2 regions of the Lactococcus muris genome follow, and region 1 is predicted to be linked to the other one. Evidence: predicted binding sites of a transcription regulator. Region 1 holds the regulator's gene; the other holds the start of a gene.
The links. The regulator Rex, encoded in region 1, represses fermentation and respiration genes when NADH is low (regulators of the CRP and FNR family bind a similar motif). The targets are predictions, from matches to a motif close to TTGTGAANTANTTCACAA.

Region 1 (4,433 bases):
ACTAAAGATAAGGCAGAGGTAATGGATTACGAAGGAAATACAGTAGAGCGTCAAAGCTATACAGCGGAACTTGACCTTTCAGATATTGGTAAAGGAACATATCCTTACTATATGCTCAAAGAAATTGATGAGCAACCAAGCGTGATGCGTAAACTCGTTTCTACTTATACGAATCAAGATGGAAAAGTTACTGTTGATGCAGACATTGTAAAAGCAGTTCAAGCAGCGGACCGCATCTACATCATCGCAGCTGGAACATCACTTCATGCAGGCTATGCTTCTAAACAAATCCTTGAAGAGCTGACAAATACACCGGTTGAACTTGGCCTTGCTTCTGAATGGGGTTATGGTATGCCATTATTGAGTGAAAATCCTTTGTTTATCTTCCTTTCACAATCAGGTGAAACAGCGGATAGTCGTCAAGTACTTGTAAAAGTAAATGAACTGGGTCATCCAAGCTTGACTGTAACAAATGTACCTGGCTCAACATTATCACGTGAAGCAACATACACAATGTTGATTGGTGCTGGACCTGAAATTTCAGTTGCTTCAACGAAAGCTTACACAGGGCAGATTGCAACTTTAGCTTTCTTAGCTAAGGCTGTAGGTGACGCCGACCAAAATCTTAAGGCGCTTGATTTCGATTTAGTCAAGGAAATTTCACTCGTTGCTCAATCTATCGAGTCCACGCTTTCAGAGAAAGAAATGATTTCAGACCTAGTAGCAAAACTGTTGCCAGAAGCGCGAAATGCTTTCTATATTGGTCGTAAACAAGATTACTTTGTTTCTATGGAAGCTAGCTTGAAACTAAAAGAAATTTCATATATCCAATGTGAGGGCTTTGCTGCTGGAGAACTTAAACATGGGACAATTTCTTTGATTGAAAATGGTACACCTGTGATTGCGCTGATTTCAAATAATGAAGAAGTTGCAGCACACACACGAGGAAATGTCATGGAAACAGTGGCACGTGGTGCATCAGCGATTACGATTGTAGAAGAAGCTGTAGCACGTGAAGATGATGATATTGTCATCAATAATGTTCACCCTTATCTTTCAGCTATTTCAATGGTTGTACCGACACAATTGATTGCTTACTATGCAACAGTACAACGTGGTCTTGACGTAGACAAACCACGTAATCTTGCTAAAGCCGTAACTGTTGAATAAGAAATTAATATTCTTAAGCGGCTAAGGTCTCAATAGTCAAACAGAAAAATGCTCAAGATGATGGCTTTCTATGCCACATTGAGCATTTTCTGTTTTTTTTTAGTTTTTTCTTCCCAGCGTATCTGTAATTATGGTTTCTTGAGGTTGTTTCTTAGTGTTTGGGACAAGTTAAAGAGTGAAGGGACAAACCTAGGGATTTATGGAGAAAATCCAAGTTCTGTGATAAAAGAAAAGGTGAATTTCAAGCGTTTTTTACGTACAGGTATATAGGGAGAAGACATGTATCAAGTAAGAGAAGATAATTATCCTATGAAACCCCGTGAACGTCTATTAGCTTTTGGCTCTGAAAAGCTGAATGAACAGGAACTTTTAGCTATTTTATTGAGAACAGGTAGTAAAAAAGAAAATGTCATGGAACTTGCAGCTCGTGTGCTGAGTGTTTTTGACAATTTAGAGGAGTTTCGCCGTGCTTCAGTGGGAGAGCTAAAGGAAATATCAGGTATAGGTCAAGTAAAAGCAGTTGAAATAAGAGCCATGATTGAGCTTGGAAAGAGGATTCATACAACACAAAGAAAGCGCTATGGGCAAGTGATGGGGTCTCAACAACTGGGGATGAGTTTGGTAGATGAGATGGCTTCTTTTGATCAGGAAAATTTAGTTGCTATTTACTTGGACAGTCAAAACCGTATCATTCAGAAAAAAACGATTTTCATCGGAGCAGTCAACCATTCAATTGCTCATCCACGTGAGATCTTGCATTATGCAATTAGAAATCTTGCTGTCGGAATTATTATTGCACATAATCACCCTTCAGGTATAACTCAGCCAAGTCCGCAGGATAAAGTCTTTACCAAGAAAATTAAGGAGGTTTGCGAAAACTTAGGCATTCATTTTTTAGACCACATTATTACAGGACACAATACCTATCTCAGCTTCAGAGAAGAGGGTCTATTGGACCATTAAAAAATATAGAGACAGAGTGTAAGACTACTGAAAAACTTATATTGTTTTGCTTAAATACAAGAACTTGTCGTATAAAAAAGTCGGGAAAAATGAATTTCCCGACTTTTTCAGCAGTTTATTCAAGTGCTGCTGTATTTTTTAAGTGATGTTTTGTGCATTGATACCCTCACACTTCAAGCAGTTCGGACAAACAAGCCATCTAGAAATTATCTGAGCTTTTTATTTGATATCCTTATGTGACATGAAGAACAAGAGGGTTTGAAGTTCTTTGGTTAAGTCAATAGATTGTACTACGACATCATCTGGTACATGCAGGCGTAAAGGTGAGAAATTAAGAATACCTTTGATTCCGGACTCTACTAAGATATCTGCAACTTCTTGAGCATTTTCTTTATTTACAGAAATAATCGCTGTTTTGATTTTTGAGTTTTTGACATGTTTTGAGAAATCTGCAATATCGTAGATAGGAACACCTGTAGCGCTCGTTGTACCTACGAGTGGATTTTCTGGTACATCATAAGCTTGGGTAACACGCATCTTATTGCGATTTTGGAATTGGTAGTTAATCAAGGCCCGTCCAAGATTGCCGACTCCTACAAGGGCAATATGGGTTTCACGGTCTTGTCCAAGTAGTTCTCCAAAAAAGTCACGCAAAGCACGTGTTTCATAGCCATAACCTCGCCGTCCCAGTTCACCAAAAAGTGAAAAATCTCGCCGAATCGTTGCTGCATCTACACCAATTTTTTCAGAAATAAGCTGCGAGTTTGTGCGCGTCACTTGTTCATCAACTAAAAGTTTGAACAAACGGTAGTATTGAGGCAAACGTTTTGCAGTTGCCTTAGGTAGTTGTTTATTAACTTGGGAGCCAGCCATGTTATCTCCTTTACATAGTCTTTGTGAATATTTTACTTTTTTTAGGATAAATTGTCAAACAATTCTTTCTGGATAATGCGAATTATTTTATAGTTCCCTTTTTATCCATGCTTGTCTCATAGAAGAAAAGGAAGAAAACAATGAAATGTGATAAAATAATAGCATGACCTACTATGAAAACTATATGGCTGGACACATCATACTTCCTCATGCTATGTTGGAGCATTTTGCTCAACTTTTCCCCTCAGCGGGGGACTTTTTGGTTTGGCTTTATCTGTATGAAAATCGTGACAGTGCGCCCAGTGAAATTGCTACAAAGATAGGAAAGAAACTTTCAGATGTTAACCACAGTATTGATAATTTGCAAGATTTTGGTTCTTTGAAAGTTACCTTATTGGAAATTTCAGGGGATGTAGAAACGATTTTTGATGTTACTCCTGCACTTAAAAAGCTGGATCAATTGGAAGGATTGACACCAAAAATTCAAGCAGAAGATACTTCTAATATACAAAACACGGGGCAACTTCAAGATTTAGTTAATATTTTTGAAGCAGAGATGGGTATGATTACACCAATGCAAAGTGAAGAACTGCGCAGCCTGCTTTTTGAAGATAATTATGATGCAGAGTTGATTAAACTTGCTCTTCGTGAAGCAGTCATTAATCGAAAAGTTTCGCTCAACTATATCAAAGCGATTTTGCGAAACTGGCGTAACGAAGGCTTAATGAGTACACAAGCTATTGAGCAGCGTAAAGCAGAGCGTGTAGAAGCTACACAGAACCAAAAAAATACAGATTTTTATATCCCAATGGATGGTCCTTGGAACGGAAAATAATATGCTAAGTAAGAAAAAATTTTTAGAAGCTTTAGATATCATTGTAAACATGTTTCCGGAAGCACACGGAGAGCTGGAGTGGGAAACACCTTTTCAACTTTTGATTGCAACTATCTTATCTGCACAAGCCACAGATAAGGGCGTAAATAAGGCGACACCAGGTCTTTTTGCGAAGTATCCTGACCCTAAAAGTTTGGCACAGGCAGACATTTCAGACGTTGAACAATGTATCCGAACAATTGGACTTTACAAAACGAAAGCGAAAAACATTGTAAAGACTTCTCAGATGCTGGTAGAAAACTTTAATAGCGAACTGCCAAAAGATAAAAAATTATTACAAACCTTGCCTGGTGTTGGCCGAAAAACAGCAAACGTCGTTCTGGGAGAAACTTATGGTATACCTGGAATTGCTGTTGATACCCATGTAGAACGGATTTCAAAGCGTTTAGATATCGTGTCACAGAAAGCCTCCGTTTTGGAAGTCGAAGAAAAGTTGATGAAGCTCATTCCTGAGGAACGCTGGGTGGAAAGTCATCATCACCTCATCTTTTTTGGACGTTATCATTGTACGGCGCGCGCACCAAAGTGTGAA
Region 2 (4,433 bases), on a different contig from region 1:
TGCTCTTCTCCAGAACATACTGTAAATAATTCCATATCACTCACAGTCAGTCCTATTTCTTCGAACAGTTCACGTCTTGCAGCTTCTTCTGCCGTTTCTCCCGGCTCAATCGAACCACCATGATAAGACCAACAGCCTGTATCTTTACGCTTTTGGAGCAATATCCCTTCATCATTATAAATAATGAGACTCGCACAAGCAATCACAAGTGGTCGGGGACCTAATATTTTGCGCAAGTCAAGAACATAGCCTTCAGACATGTTTGTCTCCTTTTTTCTCATAAGCATTGATAATTTGAGCCACGACAGGATGACGAACGACATCTTTAACTGTAAAATAGACAAAATCAATACTGTTTAAACCAGAAAGTTTTTCCTGCGCATCAATCAAGCCAGATTTTACTTTAGAAGCCAAATCAATCTGTGAGATGTCCCCATTGACAATCATTTTTGAGTTGAACCCCAAGCGCGTGAGGAACATCTTCATCTGCATCGTTGTTGTATTCTGGGCCTCATCCAAGATAACAAAGGCATCGTCTAAAGTACGTCCACGCATGTAAGCTAGAGGTGCAATTTCGATAATTCCACGCTCCATCATCCGTTCGGTTGCATTTTTTCCTAAAATCTGGAATAAAGCATCATAAACAGGACGCAGATAAGGATCTACTTTTTCTTGTAGATCGCCTGGCAAGAAGCCGAGATTTTCACCAGCTTCAACAGCCGGACGTGTCAAGATAATCCGCTTCACTTGTCCATTACGCAATGCTTGAACAGCCATAACAACAGCTAAGAAAGTTTTGCCTGTCCCTGCAGGTCCTATGCCAAACACGACATCGTGATGCTTTACGCTGTCTACATAAAGTTTTTGGCCCACATTTTTTAAGCGGATTGGTGTCCCCACAGCATCTTTCGTCAATTCAATTTCATAAAGTGTGATGAAATTTTCAATATTATCTTCCAACACCATCTTGATTGCAATCATTGCATCTGAACTGTGTACAGGTAATCCCCGTGAAATTAAGACCAGGAGCGCTTGCAGAACCTTACGTGCTTGCTCAGGAGCATTCTCGTTATCCGCAAAAATCTGCACCCTTTCTCCCCTGTAGTTGATATCAACAGCAAGTTGAGATTCTATCAACTGTGCATTTTTATCCTGTGAGCCAAAAAGCAAAACTGCATCTTCGGGGTTTTCCAACTTAAACTCTACGGAATGTTTAGCCAAACAAATACCTTCCTGTTCTTTTATTTATAATCTTTGTCTCATTATATCATATTTCAGAGCTTATACGTGTTCACACCTGCAAATAAAAAATCACTGAGACAAATATCTCAATGATTTTTAGCTTATTTTTTCTCTACATGGGGCAGGTCGATAGATTCCGCTAAAGCAAGAGAAACTATCTGTCCTTTATAGACACTCATGCCAGAGGTAAGAGGAAGGCTTGCGGCCAACGCTTCATCTAAACCTTTATCTGCAATGAGCTTCAAGTATTCTATATTACCTTTAGACATCACTAAAGTTGATGTTCTAGGTGTCGCTCCTGGCATGTTAGGCACTGCATAATGGATAACATCATGTTTTACAAATACGGGGTTTGCATGACTGGTTGCATGTTCAATCGTTTCAACTGTTCCACCCTGGTCAATAGCAATATCCACAATAACTGAACCAGGTTTCATCAACTTAACCATATATTCCTTCACAAGTTTAGGCGGTTTAGCACCAGGTATCAAAATTGTTGAAATAAATACATCTGCTTCTTTGATATGTTCTTCCAAAGCTTCCGTTGTTGACTTAATAATCTGAATGTTTTTTCCTAAATAACGTGCTTCAAGCTCCTGTATACGCTTATCATTCAGCTCCAATATAACAACTGAACAGCCAATACTCAAGGCGATGTCTGCTGCATTCTCGGCAGCCGTTCCACCACCAAATATCACAACATGTCCTGCTTCAATCCCGCTGTCAGGAATACCTGGAAGCAGAATCCCTTGCCCTCCATGCTGTTTCTCCAAGTAATACTGTCCAAGATTAACTGCGCGTCTCCCTGCAATAGCACTTAAAGGTTTCAAAAGAGGAAAAATGCCATCAGCCGCAATATTTTCAGCGGAAAAAGCCGTAATATTCATTTCCATCATCTTCTCTACGCAGGCTTTGTTGGCTGGCAAATGCAAGAAGCCCCAAATGATTTGACCTTGTTTAAGGTATTGGTATTCTTCTTCCAGGGGTTCTTTTACCCGGACAAGAAGTTCTGCTTCCCAAGCCTTGGCACGGTCAACAATCTCAGCACCAGCTTCAATATACTGCTCATTTGAAAAACCAGCTCCTGCACCAGCTTTATTTTCTACAAAAAGTTGATGACCGGCCTCTACCAGAATTTTTACATTTTCTGGTGTCATGCCCACTCTTTCTTCTCCTTGTTTCAGGTCTTTGACAACACCTATAATCATTGTTTTTCCTCCACTTTCTGTATCCACTATAGAGTAAATATAGCATAAATAAAGCGCTTAACTTTGAGAAAGGGAAAAAAACACCCCTTTTTAGAAGAATAAGAAATTTTTGTTTTCTATTCTACAAAATATATTTTTAGTGAAAAGTAAAATGTATTGACGTCTAATACAGTGTAAGGCAAAAAAAGATATTATGTATTGAAAGGAGGAACTGAAACATAGTATCGCAATAATTTATATAGAAAGTAGGAAAACATATGCCAAGCAAAAATCTTAAAAAATTCATCATTACTGCGCTCACTGCTCTTGCACTTTTTTCGGGATCTGGCTTAGCGCAGGCCAATGACGTTCAGAAACCAGCACCCAGAGTCTGGGTGGCTACTGTCGTGCATCAAAGAGTATACACACCACAAGGTATACTTGTTCGGACCTTTTACCGTGAATTGAGGGTTATACGGGGTTACAAACTTCGTGAGATTTATTTTTCTTATGATAAAAAGAGCAAACTCTATTATCGAACCTATATTTACGACACTTACTAAGTGAAGTACACAATGACGAAAGGGAAACATATACTGTTTTCCCTTCGCTCTTTTCATGAGGAAAAAAATATGTTTATACTAAAAAAATTTTTAAGTAACAATAAAAACAAAGTACTTCTCTCCTTATTGTTGATCGGCTTAATTCTCCAGTTCATTGCCTTTGAAACCGTGGGAACCAATCTTCCTACTAACATAAATCAAAAAGTTATCACGCAAGAAAACATCCATTTTAATGAAAAAAATATTAAAGAGACCGAAATTCTTATTGAATCTGAAAATCCTCCAGAAAATGTCCAAGAAATTTTAGTCGAATTGCAAGAAGATTTAAAATTAAATAAAGAAAAGCTCCATGCATTGGAAAAAAACAATTACAAGGAGTTCTGGCGTTTAGAGAACCTTCACAACGAAAAGACGCTAAAAAAATTGGAGGAAGCTGAAAAGAAAGGCGAAGAGTCTTCTCTTGTTGGAGGACATGAGCATATCAAATCAATGTCAAAGTGGTATCACCAAGTTCTAAACAGTGGGCAAGACTTTACCCAAGCTCCAGGACTCAATCCCTCAGGCCTAGGCGCTGCCCAATATATTTTGATTGGCTTAGGAGGACTTTATGGTTTAATCCTGCTGACTTTCATCTGTGGGGACACCTTAGCGATGGAAATGCCTAATGGTTTGCGTTATTACCACCTGATGAAAAAGGATAAAAAAGTGCTACATTTCCAGCATCTGTTTATCCCTGCTGGTTTTGTGCTCCTGCTTATTCTTTTTGCCTTGCTGGTTTTTGCGCTCTTCGCTGGACTCCAGTTTGGCATGGGCTCTTGGAACTTTCCTGACTTTGTCGTTGGGGCAACTTATGATTTATTTCAGGGCGAGGAGTTGCTCTGGCGCCTGCTCTATCTACTTCTGGCCATCCTCTTTATTACAAGTTTAGGACAGCTCCTCTCACAGTTTATCAGAAAAGCTTACATTCCTTCAGCGATTATCGCTTTACTGCTAGTCACTTATTCTGTTATCCATACGCATGAAGTGATGAAGACAATCATCAAATGGATTCCTTTGACCTACTTAGATATCAACACCGTCCTTCAGTTTTCAAATGGTGAAAATTCGTGGCCAACTTCTGGAGACTTTCTCTTTGGTAGGAATTCACTTGGGATTGGTGCTCTTGTTCTTCTCTCTTGTACCATTATTTTCTACAGCACAAGCCACTTCCTTTTTACAAAGTATATTTATAGAAAGGCATAATATATTATGAAACTTGCAATAAACAACTTGACAACTCACACACTCAGTAACGTTTGCTTAACCCTTGATAGACCTGGTCTTTATGGCATCATCGGTCGAAATGGAACAGGAAAGTCTACCCTTTTTACTGCAATCAATGATGAGATGAACTTTGAGGGAGAGATTCTTATCTCTGATGGTTGGCATCAAGGAAGAGTTT

Region 2: a site for Rex is predicted at 2,560-2,577, ahead of ald (alanine dehydrogenase). Genes of this name have one in related genera too.

Annotation. Positions count from the first base shown of each region.
Region 1 is NZ_BAAFQO010000002.1:133,207-137,639, forward strand. It holds gene glmS (glutamine--fructose-6-phosphate transaminase (isomerizing)) at 1-1,170, shown strand, start outside; gene radC (RadC family protein) at 1,450-2,133, shown strand; gene ACGHCK_RS01875 (redox-sensing transcriptional repressor Rex) at 2,353-3,006, opposite strand; gene ACGHCK_RS01880 (DnaD domain-containing protein) at 3,170-3,841, shown strand; gene nth (endonuclease III) at 3,843-4,433, shown strand, end outside.
Region 2 is NZ_BAAFQO010000004.1:130,519-134,951, reverse strand. It holds gene ACGHCK_RS03870 (NUDIX hydrolase) at 1-260, opposite strand, end outside; gene ACGHCK_RS03865 (PhoH family protein) at 253-1,221, opposite strand; gene ald (alanine dehydrogenase) at 1,344-2,450, opposite strand; gene ACGHCK_RS03855 (hypothetical protein) at 2,708-2,992, shown strand; gene ACGHCK_RS03850 (hypothetical protein) at 3,062-4,234, shown strand; gene ACGHCK_RS03845 (ATP-binding cassette domain-containing protein) at 4,241-4,433, shown strand, end outside.